DNA from 3 places in the Pantoea sp. USHLN298 genome. Region 1 is predicted to be linked to each of the others. Evidence: riboswitches for the same ligand, from Rfam matches in the RefSeq annotation. Region 1 holds a riboswitch; each other region holds the start of a gene.

The links. Region 1 has a riboswitch for thiamine pyrophosphate ahead of thiM (hydroxyethylthiazole kinase). Riboswitches for the same ligand answer to the same signal wherever they lie in the genome.
Region 2: another riboswitch for thiamine pyrophosphate. It lies ahead of thiB (thiamine ABC transporter substrate binding subunit); the one in region 1 lies ahead of thiM (hydroxyethylthiazole kinase).
Region 3: another riboswitch for thiamine pyrophosphate. It lies ahead of thiC (phosphomethylpyrimidine synthase ThiC); the one in region 1 lies ahead of thiM (hydroxyethylthiazole kinase).

Annotation. Positions count from the first base shown of each region.
Region 1 is NZ_JBBCRO010000003.1:178,165-182,364, reverse strand. Features, by position in the region: gene guaD (guanine deaminase) at 1-1,141, shown strand, start outside; TPP riboswitch at 2,049-2,145, shown strand; gene thiM (hydroxyethylthiazole kinase) at 2,180-2,977, shown strand; gene thiD (bifunctional hydroxymethylpyrimidine kinase/phosphomethylpyrimidine kinase) at 2,964-3,764, shown strand; gene WFK59_RS08815 (GntR family transcriptional regulator) at 3,804-4,200, opposite strand, start outside.
Region 2 is NZ_JBBCRO010000004.1:154,003-158,202, forward strand. Features, by position in the region: gene sgrR (HTH-type transcriptional regulator SgrR) at 50-1,711, shown strand; TPP riboswitch at 1,747-1,838, shown strand; gene thiB (thiamine ABC transporter substrate binding subunit) at 1,884-2,870, shown strand; gene thiP (thiamine/thiamine pyrophosphate ABC transporter permease ThiP) at 2,846-4,200, shown strand, end outside.
Region 3 is NZ_JBBCRO010000011.1:6,891-11,090, forward strand. Features, by position in the region: gene hemE (uroporphyrinogen decarboxylase) at 1-113, opposite strand, end outside; gene nudC (NAD(+) diphosphatase) at 154-924, opposite strand; gene rsd (sigma D regulator) at 1,014-1,520, shown strand; TPP riboswitch at 1,661-1,761, shown strand; gene thiC (phosphomethylpyrimidine synthase ThiC) at 1,848-3,770, shown strand; gene thiE (thiamine phosphate synthase) at 3,773-4,200, shown strand, end outside.

The sequences.
Region 1 (4,200 bases):
CGTCGATTACAGCGGCAAAATTATTACTGCTGGATTTGTCGATACTCACGTTCATTATCCTCAGATCACGATGATCAGTGAATATGGTGAACAGCTGATTGGCTGGCTTAATACTTATACTTTTCCAACAGAGATAAAATATAAAAACCATCACTATGCTTCACAGGAAGCAGCAGAATTTCTTGACCAGTTGATCAACAACGGGACGACCACTGCGCTGGTATTTGCGACCAGTTCACCGGTATCAGTCGATGCTTTTTTTGAGCAGGCGTTAAAACGCAATATGCGCATGATTAGCGGCAAGGTATTGATGGATCGAAACGCACCTGCAGAATTGCTGGATACGCCGCAGTCAGCCTATGAAGAGAGCAAATTGCTGATTGAGAAATGGCAGCACAAAGGACGGCTGGATTATGCGGTCACACCTCGCTTTGCGCCGACATCAACGGATCAGGAGTTGGCAGTCGCAGGAAGATTGCTTAAAGAATATCCCGATGTTTATCTGCATACCCATTTAGCTGAAAACAACCAGGAAGTCGAATGGGTAAAACAGCTATTCCCGCAAAGTCGCAGCTACCTGGATGTTTATGATAAACATGGGCTGGTAACCAAAAAATCGATTTTTGCCCACTCGATCCATCTCAACGATGATGACTTCAGGGTGCTGTCAGAGAAGAACGCTAATATTGCTTTTTGTCCTACTTCAAATCTTTTTTTGGGCAGCGGGCTCTTTAACCTGGATAAATCAAGAGAATATCATATTCCTGTGGGCCTCGGGACGGACGTAGGTGCCGGTACCAGTTTATCTGTTATTCAGACAATGGATGAGGCTTATAAAGTCACACAAATGCGGAAAGCGTTTACTGATAAGCCAGAAGAAGTGCACTCTCTCACGCCGAGGGAAAATCTCTATCTGGCTACGCTTGGCGGTGCTACGGTGCTGTCCCTCCAGGATAAAATAGGCAGTCTGACGCCTGGCAAAGAAGCCGATTTTGTGGTGCTCGACCCTCTGGCCGGTCCGATTCTGTCTGAGCGTAACAAGCAGGCGAAAAATATCGACGAAATTCTGTTTGGTATGGAGATGCTGGGTGATGATCGCATCGTTGCGCATACATATGTGATGGGAAAGAAAATGAAATAATCTGACATTTCGTGACGAGTAGAAAGACGGAGAATGCCCGAAGCGTTTTTATCTGAGAGCGGTGTTAACAGGCAGTAAGCCGACGCAATATATAAATTATAAGTCCTGCTCAAAGGCGCTCTCCGTCTGTTTCTAAACCGATTTGACAGGCTTAAAGGCAATGTTCCTGTCACAAGCCGCCCGATTTACACTAACGGCACAAGAATCAATAGTTCAGGCGGTAGTACGCTTGTCACAGAGAATCGTCAATCACCATAAATTCCCGCATCAATGGGTGGTCCAGGCTCTTTGCCTGGCTAAAGGATGATTGTCTGCGCGTGAGCAAAGATAACGGGTTTTATAGCCACACCTGGCAGAGAAATGCTTAGTGGCGACTAATTGAATTAAAGCCTGACAGTGTGATTTCACCTCAGCCCGCGGCGCGGCTGCCGATCGCTGATATCGCGATAATAGACACGATGAATCATTTCGCCGCAGCCCGAACAGCGGACGGAAATATAAGTGGAATATAGTCTCTGCCGTTTGGCGCAGTGGCACCGTTACGTTCGATATTAATTTCCTGCCATCAATGGCGGTGAAGAATAAACGATGATAATCGCATCATACATCCTGAATAGTATGAATTTCCGCTTCAACAGTCGCTCAACTCACTGAAAGTAGGTGTTTTTTTTGCGATGCTGTGCTCAGGCTAATTCTTATGGCGTGATGCAGCTTATCAATGGAAATAACATCCCCGCAGGGCGCTAATATTACCTACCTAAAAAAAGGTGTATTTATAGCCCGCAGCATTAAGCCTGTTTTTGCCGTCACAGGAATTGATCGGGATCCTACGAAGAGTTACCGGCGCGAGGATTGATCGCGCGGGGTGTCTTGCTTTCGCTGCGGCGGCTCCTTATGCTGCAGGCTGTAACATGACTCGGGGTGCCCTTCCACGTGAAGGCTGAGAAATACCCGTTGAACCTGAACTGGATAATGCCAGCGTAGGGAAGTCTGATGCCTGACCGCATTCGCCTTCTTGTTCGCCGGTTGGGAGCTATGATGAATCATCAATCTCAACACCTTTCTGCTGCGCAATTCGCGCCCATTCTGCACCGCTTCCGTCGCCAGTCACCGCTGGTGCACTGCATGACCAATGACGTGGTTCAAAACTTTACCGCCAATGTGCTGCTGGCGCTCAACGCTTCGCCAGCGATGGTGATTGATGCAGAGGAGGCCGCGCAGTTCAGCGGGTTTGCCGATGCCTTGTTAATTAATGTCGGGACGCTGACCGCTGAGCGCCAGCAGGCGATGCAGGCGGCGATCACGGCTGCCCGTCAGGCCGGCACGCCCTGGACGCTGGACCCGGTGGCCGTTGGAGCACTGACGCTGCGCACGACTTTCTGTCAGCAGCTGCTGACCGAGCAACCGGCGGTGATCCGGGGCAATGCCTCAGAGATTCTGGCGCTGGCGCAGCAGGCCAGCGGCGGACGCGGAGTAGACAGCCTGCATCAGGCGGATGTGGCGCTGGAGGCGGCCCGGCAACTGGCCCGTGACTATCAGACGCTGGTGATCGTGACCGGCGAAGTGGACTACGCTACCGACGGTCTGCGGACTTTTGCCATTCACGGCGGCAGCCCGCTGATGACGCGGGTGGTCGGCACCGGCTGCGCGTTGTCGGCGGTGGTGGCTGCCTTTAGCAGTCTGACCGGTGACCGGCTGCTCAACGTGGCGACGGCCTGTCAGGTGATGGCACGCGCCGGTGAGCAGGCAGCGGCAGGCTCGACCGGTCCCGGCAGTTTTGCCACGGCGTTTCTTGATGCGCTCTGGACGCTGGAGGTGAACCATGAAGCGCATTAATGCCCTGACTATCGCCGGTACCGATCCCAGCGGCGGAGCGGGGATTCAGGCCGATCTGAAAACCTTTTCGGCGCTGGGCGCGTACGGCACCAGCGTGATCACCGCGCTGGTGGCGCAGAATACCCGAGGCGTCCAGTCGGTCTACCGCATCGATCCTGACTTTGTCGCCGCTCAGCTCGATTCAGTGCTGGATGATGTGCGTATCGACAGCGCGAAAATCGGCATGTTATCGGAAACCGCGATAGTAGAACGGGTCGCGGCACGGCTGAAGCGCGCTGAAATTCCCTTTGTGGTACTGGATACGGTGATGGTGGCGAAAAGCGGCGATGCGCTGCTCTCGCCGGATGCAATTGCCAGCGTGCGCGAACTGTTACTGCCTCAGGTGTCGCTGATCACGCCGAATCTGCCGGAGGCGGCGGCGTTGCTGGGATGTGCCGTAGCGCAGAATGAAGCGCAGATGCGGACGCAGGGCGAGGCGTTACTGGCAGCGGGATGTCAGGCGGTATTGATGAAAGGCGGACATCTTACGGCTGACGACAGTCCGGACTGGCTGCTGACGCCTTCGGATCAGCTGCGGTTCAGCACGCCGCGCGTCAATACCCGGCATACCCACGGCACCGGTTGTACGCTGTCAGCAGCGCTGGCGGCATTGCGTCCCCGCTATGCGAACTGGGCAGATACGGTGGCTGAGGCCAAAGCCTGGTTGCAGCAGGCGCTGTTGCAGGCAGATTCACTGGAGGTCGGGCAGGGGATTGGGCCGGTACACCACTTTCATCAATGGTGGTAACAGCGTTGCGTCGTCCCTGAACAGGGCGACGCAGCGGTATCAGGGGGCTTCAAACCATGCGCTGTTGCGCTCGGCTATAGGGGTAATCGAGAAGATCATCTCCTGCAGATGGCGGCGCATCGCCGCTTCGGCAGCGTCAGGGTCGTGCTGTTTTAACGCCGCGAAAATCTCCTCATGCTGCTCAATCAGGCTTTCCGGCGGGGAAACTTCACTCAGCGTCAGAAAACGCACCCGGTCCATCGCCGCTTTGATGTTCTCGACCGTTTCCCACGCCAGCTTACAATCAATACTTTCGGCAATCAGCCGGTGAAACTCATCATCCAGGCTGAGAAACGCCTGGCTGTCATGCCGCTCAGCGGCCATACGTTGCAGTTGCAGGTTGTGCGCCAGCACCATCAGCGCCGGTTCGCCAATCTCCAGCGCGGCACGACGCACC
Region 2 (4,200 bases), on a different contig from region 1:
AAAATAGGGCAAGAAAAACAGAGCGCTTTTCAGCAGGAGTTCCTCTTTTATGTCCTCATCTCGTCTGAAGCAGCAGTTTATTCGCCTGTGGCAAAGCTGTCAGGGTCAGACGCAGGAGATCACCCTCAGTGAACTGGCTGACCTGCTGCACTGCTCGCGTCGTCATATGCGTAATTTACTCAACCGGATGCAGGCTGCCGGCTGGTTGATCTGGCAGGCTGAGGCCGGACGCGGTAAGCGCTCGCAGCTCACTTTTTGCTACACCGGCCTGGCGCTACAGCAGCAGCGGGCGGAGGATCTGCTGGAGCAGGATCGCATCGATCAGCTGGTGCAGCTGGTCGGCGATAAAAATCAGGTCAGGCAGATGATTGGCGCCCACCTTGGCCGCAGCTTCCGCCAGGGCAAACACATTCTGCGGGTGCTTTACTACCGTCCGCTGCTTAATCTTCAACCCGGCTCCGCCCTGCGCCGCTCCGAAACCCATATTGCCCGCCAGATTTTCAACGGCCTGACGCGCATAAATGAGGAAAACGGGGAAATCGAGGCTGATATCGCCCACCACTGGCAGCAAACCTCCCCGCTACACTGGCGCTTCTTTCTGCGTCCGGCGATTCGCTTTCATCATGGTCGCGAGCTGGAGATGGCCGACGTGATCGATTCGCTGGAACGTCAGCGCCAGCAGCCGCTGTTTTCCCACATTCAGCAGATCGACTCGCCCGCGCCCTGGACGCTGGATATCACCTTAAACCAGCCCGACGACTGGTTACCCTGGTTGCTGGCCAGCGTCAGCGCCATGATCCTGCCGCGCGAGTGGCCGACGCTGCGCGACTTTGCCCGCCAGCCGATTGGCACCGGCCCGTACAGCGTGATCCGCAATCAGGAAAGCCAGCTGAAGATTGAAGCCTTTGATGATTACTTCGGCTTTCGCGCCCTGATTGATGACGTCTCTATCTGGGTCTTGCCGGATATCAGCGACGAACTGGTCTATGCGGGCGTACGTCTGCAGGGCGACGGCGCAGATGAGGTGCAGGAAGAGAGCCGCCTCGAAGAGGGTTGCTACTATTTGCTGTTCGATCAGCGCTCAGAGAAGGGCCGCGACGAGGCGATACGGCGCTGGGTCAGCTATCTGTTTAACCCTATCGCCCTGCTCAATCATGCTGGCGTGGGTTATCAGCGCTACTGGTTTCCAGCCTATGGCCTGCTGCCGCGCTGGCATCACCGGCGCGATCTGACGCCGGTAGAAAAGCCGCCCGGCCTGACCCATCTGACGCTGACCTGGTATAGCCAGCACGTCGAGCACGAAGGGATCGCCAATGCATTGCGTCCGCTGCTGGCGCAGCACGGCGTCACGCTGGAGACCCGCGAGATCAGCTACGAAAGCTGGTATCAGGGTGAAGCGGAAAGTGACATCTGGCTCGGCAGCGTGAACTTTACCCTGCCGCTGAATTATTCACTGTTTGCGCAGCTGTATGAGATCCCGCTGCTGCATCACTGCCTGCCGATTGACTGGCAGGCTGATGCCGCCCGCTGGCGCGAAAAGGCGCTGCCGCTGGCGGAATGGAGTAAGCGGTTAGTGGAAGACGCCGGGCTGCATCCACTGTTTCATCACTGGCTGCTGCTGGAAGGTCAGCGCAGTATGCGCGGCGTACGGATGAATACGCTGGGCTGGTTCGATTTTAAATCGGCCTGGTTTGCGCCGCCCGCGCTGTAACGCTTTCGCGCTACGGCTGAAATGACTAGAATGTGACGTTCTCAACGGGGTGCCGCGTGCGGCTGAGAAAGACCCGTCGAACCTGATTCGGTTAATACCGACGTAGGGATTTGAGAGACCTGCTGCTCAGATCCTTTGCGACTCATCCCCTATTCTCCCGAAGGAGCGCAAAGTGTTAAACAAAGTTCTGCCACTGCTGCTGTTACTCTCCACGCCGGTCCTGGCGGCTAAACCGGTGCTCACGGTCTACACCTACGACTCCTTCTCCGCTGACTGGGGCCCAGGCCCGGCGATTAAAAAAGCCTTTGAAGCGCAGTGCGACTGCGAACTGAAATTTGTCACGCTGGAAGATGGCGTATCGCTGCTGAATCGCGTGCGGATGGAAGGCAAAAACAGCAAAGCCGATGTGGTACTGGGACTGGATAACAACCTGCTGCAGGCGGCGCAAAAAACCGGCCTGTTCGCCGCCAGTCAGGTCGATACCGCGCAACTAACGCTACCGGGCGGCTGGCACGACAGCACCTTTATCCCGTTTGACTACGGCTATTTCGCCTTCGTCTATGACAAAACCCGCCTGAAAAATCCGCCGAAAAGCCTGAAAGAGCTGGTAGAGAGCCCGGAAAAATGGCGGGTGATCTACGAAGATCCGCGCACCAGTACACCGGGGTTAGGTCTGCTGCTGTGGATGCAAAAAGTCTATGGCGATCAGGCACCGCAGGCGTGGCAAAAGCTGGCGCAGAAAACCGTGACCGTCACCAAGGGCTGGAGTGAAGCCTACGGCCTGTTCCTGAAAGGGGAAGGCGATCTGGTGCTGAGCTATACCACCTCGCCGGCTTACCACCTCATCGAAGAGAAAAAAGAGAACTACGCCGCCGCGCCGTTTGCCGAAGGTCACTATCTGCAGGTTGAGGTCGCCGCACAGTTAGCCAGCAGCAAACAGCCGAAACTGGCGCAGCAGTTCATGCAATTTATGGTGTCGCCTGCGTTCCAGAACACCATCCCGACCGGCAACTGGATGTATCCGGTGATCAACACCACCCTGCCGGCCGGATTTTCGACACTGAAGGTGCCCACCACCGCGCTGCAATACTCGCCGGAAGAGGTTGCCAGCCAGCGTTCAGGCTGGATTAGCCAGTGGCAACGCGCCGTCAGCCGCTGATGCCGCGCTGGCTGATTCCTGGTTCGCTCGCCACGCTGCTGTTAATCAGCGTGGCGCTGTTCGCCTTTGGCTCACTGTGGAATGCCGCGCCGGTCACCGACTGGCGCAGCGTGCTGCAGGACGCGTATCTGCATCACGTTATCGCCTTCTCCTTTGGTCAGGCGCTGCTCTCTGCCCTGCTGTCGCTGCTGCCCGCCCTGCCGCTGGCCCGCGCCCTTTATCGACGCCGCTTTCCCGGCCGCCAGTTATTGCTGCGCCTGTGCGCCATGACGCTGGTGCTGCCGGTGCTGGTGGCGGTGTTCGGCTTGCTGACGGTCTATGGTCGCGTCGGCTGGCTGGCGCAGATTTGTCAGCTGATCGGCATCGATTATCGCTTCTCGCCCTATGGGTTGCAGGGCATTTTGCTGGCACACGTCTTTTTTAACCTGCCGCTGGCGACGCGCCTGATGCTGCAGGCGCTGGAAAGTATTCCGGCGGAACAGCGCCAGCTGGCGGCGCAGCTTGATCTGCGCGGCTGGCACCACTTTCGCTTGCTGGAGTGGCCGTGGCTGCGTCGTCAGCTGCTGCCGACCGGCGCGCTGATCTTTATGCTCTGCTTCGCCAGCTTCGCCACCGTGCTTTCGCTGGGCGGCGGGCCGCAGGCCACCACCATTGAACTGGCGATCTTCCAGGCGCTCAGTTACGACTACGATCCCGGACGGGCCGCCCTGCTGGCGCTGATCCAGCTCGGCTGCTGTCTGACGCTGGTGCTGCTTAGCCAGCGTTTCAGCAAGGCGATTCCCGTCGGCACCAGCCAGCTGCACGGCTGGCGCGATCCGCAGGATTCGCGCCTGGCGCAGCTGACCGATGGCCTGCTGATTGTGCTGGCGTTACTGCTGCTGTTGCCGCCGCTGGCGGCAGTGGTGGTGGATGGTTTGCACGGCGGGTTGCGCGGCGCGCTGGCCCAGCCAGCACTGTGGCAGGCGACGCTGACCTCGTTGCGTATTGCGCTGGGTGCCGGTCTGCTCTGTGTCACACTGACGCTGATGCTGCTGTGGAGCAGTCGCGAGTTGCGCCTGCGCCAGCATCCGGTCGCGGCGCAGCTGATCGACACCAGCGGTATGCTGATTCTGGCCATGCCCGGGATCGTGCTGGCGACCGGTTTCTTTTTGCTGTTTAACGCCACCGTCGGCCTGCCGGACTCGGCGGATGGGCTGGTGATCTTCACCAATGCGCTGATCGCCATTCCCTATGCGCTGAAAGTGCTGGAAAACCCGATGCGTGACGTCGCCGGGCGCTACGGCAGACTCTGCGAATCACTGGATATCCACGGCTGGAATCGGCTGCGACT
Region 3 (4,200 bases), on a different contig from region 1:
GCTTTGTATTCCGGCAAATAGCGTCCGGCCTGGCGCATCATCCACACCGGCGTCACATCAACTGGCTGACGCAACAGGGCACGCAAATAACGGTCGTTCTTCAGTTCACTCATCTTATTACTCTCTCAATTTCAGGCGTGTAGTGTAGCACTTTCACGCTCCGGCGCGGCACAGGGCGACGGTATCTTCAATCAGGCGACGCGCCACGGTGCCCGGTGGCGGCAGCAAAGGTAAGGCATCAAAACGGAACCAGGCGGCATCTAACAGCTCTTTGCCGTCATGTTGCAGATCGCCGCTGTCAAACTCCGCCATAAAGGCCGTCATCAGCGACTGCGGGAAGGGCCACGGCTGAGAGGTGACATAGCGCACGTTTTTAACGCGGATGTTGCTCTCTTCCATCACTTCCCGCGCCACCGCCTGCTCCAGCGTCTCGCCCACTTCGACGAAACCGGCCAGCACGGTATAGACCTTATTGCGGTGGCGGGCATGATTAGCCAGCAGGATCTGGTCGCCACGGCGGATCGCTACGATGATGCAGGGCGCAATCTGTGGATAATATCGCTCGCGACAATGGCTGCACAGGCAGGCAAATTCATGTTTACTGTGGTGCATTTCGTGGCCGCAGTAGCCGCACCAGCGATGCGAACGGTAGAACTCCGCCAGCTGCACGCCGCGACCTGCCAGCTGAAACAGCCCGACATCCAGATCGATCAGTTGCCGCACCGAGAACATGCTTTCTGAACGCGGCTCGCAAATCAGCCAGACATTTTCCCCCTGCCACTCGCCAATCAGTCGGGCTTTCGTGCCAGTCAGACCGAAATTTTCGGCGCTTCCGTGGGGTAAATCACCTTGTGGCAACCAAAGTTTCTGCTCGTGGCTGACAATCCACCATCCAGCGTCTACGCTTGAGATTTCGCATTGCATTTATTTCGTCATCCTTAGCGTCAACTCGCACGCTGAAGTCCTGATGTTAAGTGTGTAGATAAACAACTATAACTCACATGGAGTTAGATATGCTTAACCAGTTAGACGTCCTGGCCGAACGCGTAGGTGGCAGTAACGAACTGGTCGATTCGTGGCTGGAAGCCCGTCGCCAGCTGTTAGTGACCTATTACCATCTGGTCGGCCTGAAACCGAAAAAAGAAGCTCTGACCCGCCTCGATGAGCAGGCGCTGGATAACTTCTGTCATGGCCTGGTCGATTATCTCTCCGCCGGTCACTTTAGTATTTATGAGCGCATCATCAGCGAGATGAGCGGTGACAGCCCGATGATCGCAGCGGCCCAGGTTTACCCGCCGCTGGAAGCCAACACCGAGCGCCTGATGCAACTGTACGATGGCCATTTGCAGCAGGCGATCGATGACGATAACTGCATGACGTTCCAGCAGGCGTTGTCTGAAGTTGGTGAAGTGCTGGAAGCGCGCTTCACGCTGGAAGACAAGCTGATCCAGCTGGCATGGGACAACCATCTGGCCCCCCCGCCGGTAGCCAATGACAGCCAGATGGCTCGTCCGGCGTAACGTTAATCACCGGTAAAGGGGTTGTGATTCTGTTACAGCCCTTTTATGCTGAAAGGGTTCTGGCGGCTCAGGCCTGATGAACCTTTTTTCTGTTTAAAAGTTATCGTTTTAAGCCGGTGCCTATCGGCGCAGCGTAAAACGTCTTCTTGTCGGAGTGCCCAATTGGGCTGAGACCGTTAATTCGGGATCCGCGGAACCTGATCAGGTTAGAACCTGCGAAGGGAACAAGAGTAAATATTGCCAGTACGCCAGTGTCTTGCGCTGCCCGTGCTGTTACTCCTGCCGAACTCCGGACAAGCATCATTCCCACTCAACTGGAAGATTGCTATGTCTGACTCAAAAATGACCCGTCGTGAACAGCGTGCCCAGGCCCAGGAATTTATCGATTCACTGCAAGGCGGCAACGCGTTCCCCCGTTCTGAACGTATCTGGATCACCGGCAGCCGGGAGGATATTCGTGTGCCAATGCGCGAAATCAGGCTCAGCCCGACCCACATCGGTGGCAGCCAGGATCAGCCGCGCTATGAGCCGAATGATGCGGTGCCGGTCTATGATACCGCCGGCCCCTATGGCGATCCCGCCGCGCAGATCGATCTGCATCGCGGACTGACGAAACTGCGTGCCGGCTGGATCGAAGAACGTCATGACAGCCAGCCACTGCCGCAGCGCAGTTCAGGCTATACCCAGCAGCGTCTGGCGGATGAAAGCCTCGATCATCTGCGTTTTAACGCGCTGCCTGTGCCGCGCCGCGCCCTTACCGGCCGTTGCGTCACACAGATGCATTATGCGCGTCAGGGCATCGTTACGCCGGAAATGGAGTTTATCGCCCTGCGAGAGAATATGGGCCGTGAGCGAATCCGCGACCAGATTTTGCTGCAACAGCATCCCGGCCATAGTTTTGGCGCGCAACTGCCGGATAACATCACGCCCGAATTTGTCCGTCAGGAAGTGGCCGCGGGTCGGGCCATTATCCCCGCCAACATTAACCATCCTGAATCGGAACCGATGATTATCGGCCGTCACTTTCTGGTCAAGGTAAATGCCAACATCGGCAATTCAGCGGTCAGCTCATCGATTGAGGAGGAGGTCGAAAAGCTGGTCTGGTCAACGCGCTGGGGCGCCGATACGGTAATGGATCTCTCTACCGGCCGGAATATTCATGAAACGCGCGAGTGGATTTTGCGAAACAGCCCGGTGCCGATCGGCACAGTGCCGATTTATCAGGCGCTGGAAAAAGTGAACGGCGTGGCCGAAGCGCTTAACTGGGCGGTGTTCCGCGATACGCTGCTTGAACAGGCGGAACAAGGGGTTGATTACTTCACCATCCATGCTGGCGTGCTGCTGCGCTATGTGCCGATGACGGCAAAACGGCTGACCGGTATTGTCTCGCGCGGCGGATCGATCATGGCGAAATGGTGTCTGTCGCATCATCAGGAGAGCTTTCTCTATCAGCATTTCCGCGAAATCTGTGAAATCTGTGCCGCCTACGATGTCTCACTGTCGCTGGGAGATGGTTTACGCCCAGGCTCGATTCAGGATGCGAATGACGAAGCGCAATTTGCCGAACTGCGTACGCTGGGAGAGCTGACAAAGATCGCCTGGGAGTATGATGTGCAGGTGATGATTGAAGGCCCCGGCCACGTCCCGATGCATATGATCCGCCGAAACATGACGGAGCAGCTCGACCATTGCCATGAAGCGCCCTTCTATACGCTTGGGCCGCTCACTACTGACATTGCGCCCGGCTATGACCACATTACATCAGGTATCGGTGCCGCCATGATTGGCTGGTTTGGCTGCGCCATGCTCTGTTATGTCACCCCCAAAGAGCATCTTGGGCTGCCAAATAAAGAGGATGTGAAGCAGGGATTGATCACCTACAAGATTGCCGCTCATGCCGCCGATCTCGCCAAAGGCCATCCGGGTGCGCAGATCCGCGATAACGCGATGTCAAAAGCGCGCTTTGAATTTCGCTGGGAAGATCAGTTTAATCTGGCGCTCGATCCCCATACCGCGCGCGCCATGCATGATGAAACCCTGCCGCAGGAGTCAGGCAAGGTGGCGCATTTCTGTTCAATGTGCGGCCCAAAGTTCTGCTCAATGAAAATATCGCAGGAGGTGCGGGATTTTGCCGCACGCCAGCAAGCCAGCGCTGAGCCGATTGAGGTGGGTATGGCTCAGATGTCTGAACAATTTCGCCGCCGCGGTGGTGAGCTTTACCACCCCGCCGATGCCATGAAGGAGGAGTAACAATGACTGCATTTCCTGCTACCGCGCCGCGCCTTGGGCTTTATCCGGTAGTCGATAGCGTTGACTGGATCGAACGCCTGCTGGACGCGGGCGTCCGTACTCTGCAACTGCGCATCAAAGACCAGCCGGACGAGGCCGCCGAAGCCGCTGTCGCCCAGGCGATTGCGCTGGGCAAACGCTACGATGCGCGCCTGTTTATCAATGACTACTGGCGGCTGGCGATTAAACATCACGCCTACGGTGTGCATCTGGGCCAGGAAGATCTGGAGGTGGCAGACCTGGCGCAGATCCACCAGGCCGGACTACGGCTCGGTATTTCTACCCATGATGATGCCGAACTGGATCGTGCTCTGGCTATTCAGCCCTCTTATATCGCGCTGGGCCACATTTTCCCGACCCGGACCAAAGAGATGCCCTCGGCACCACAGGG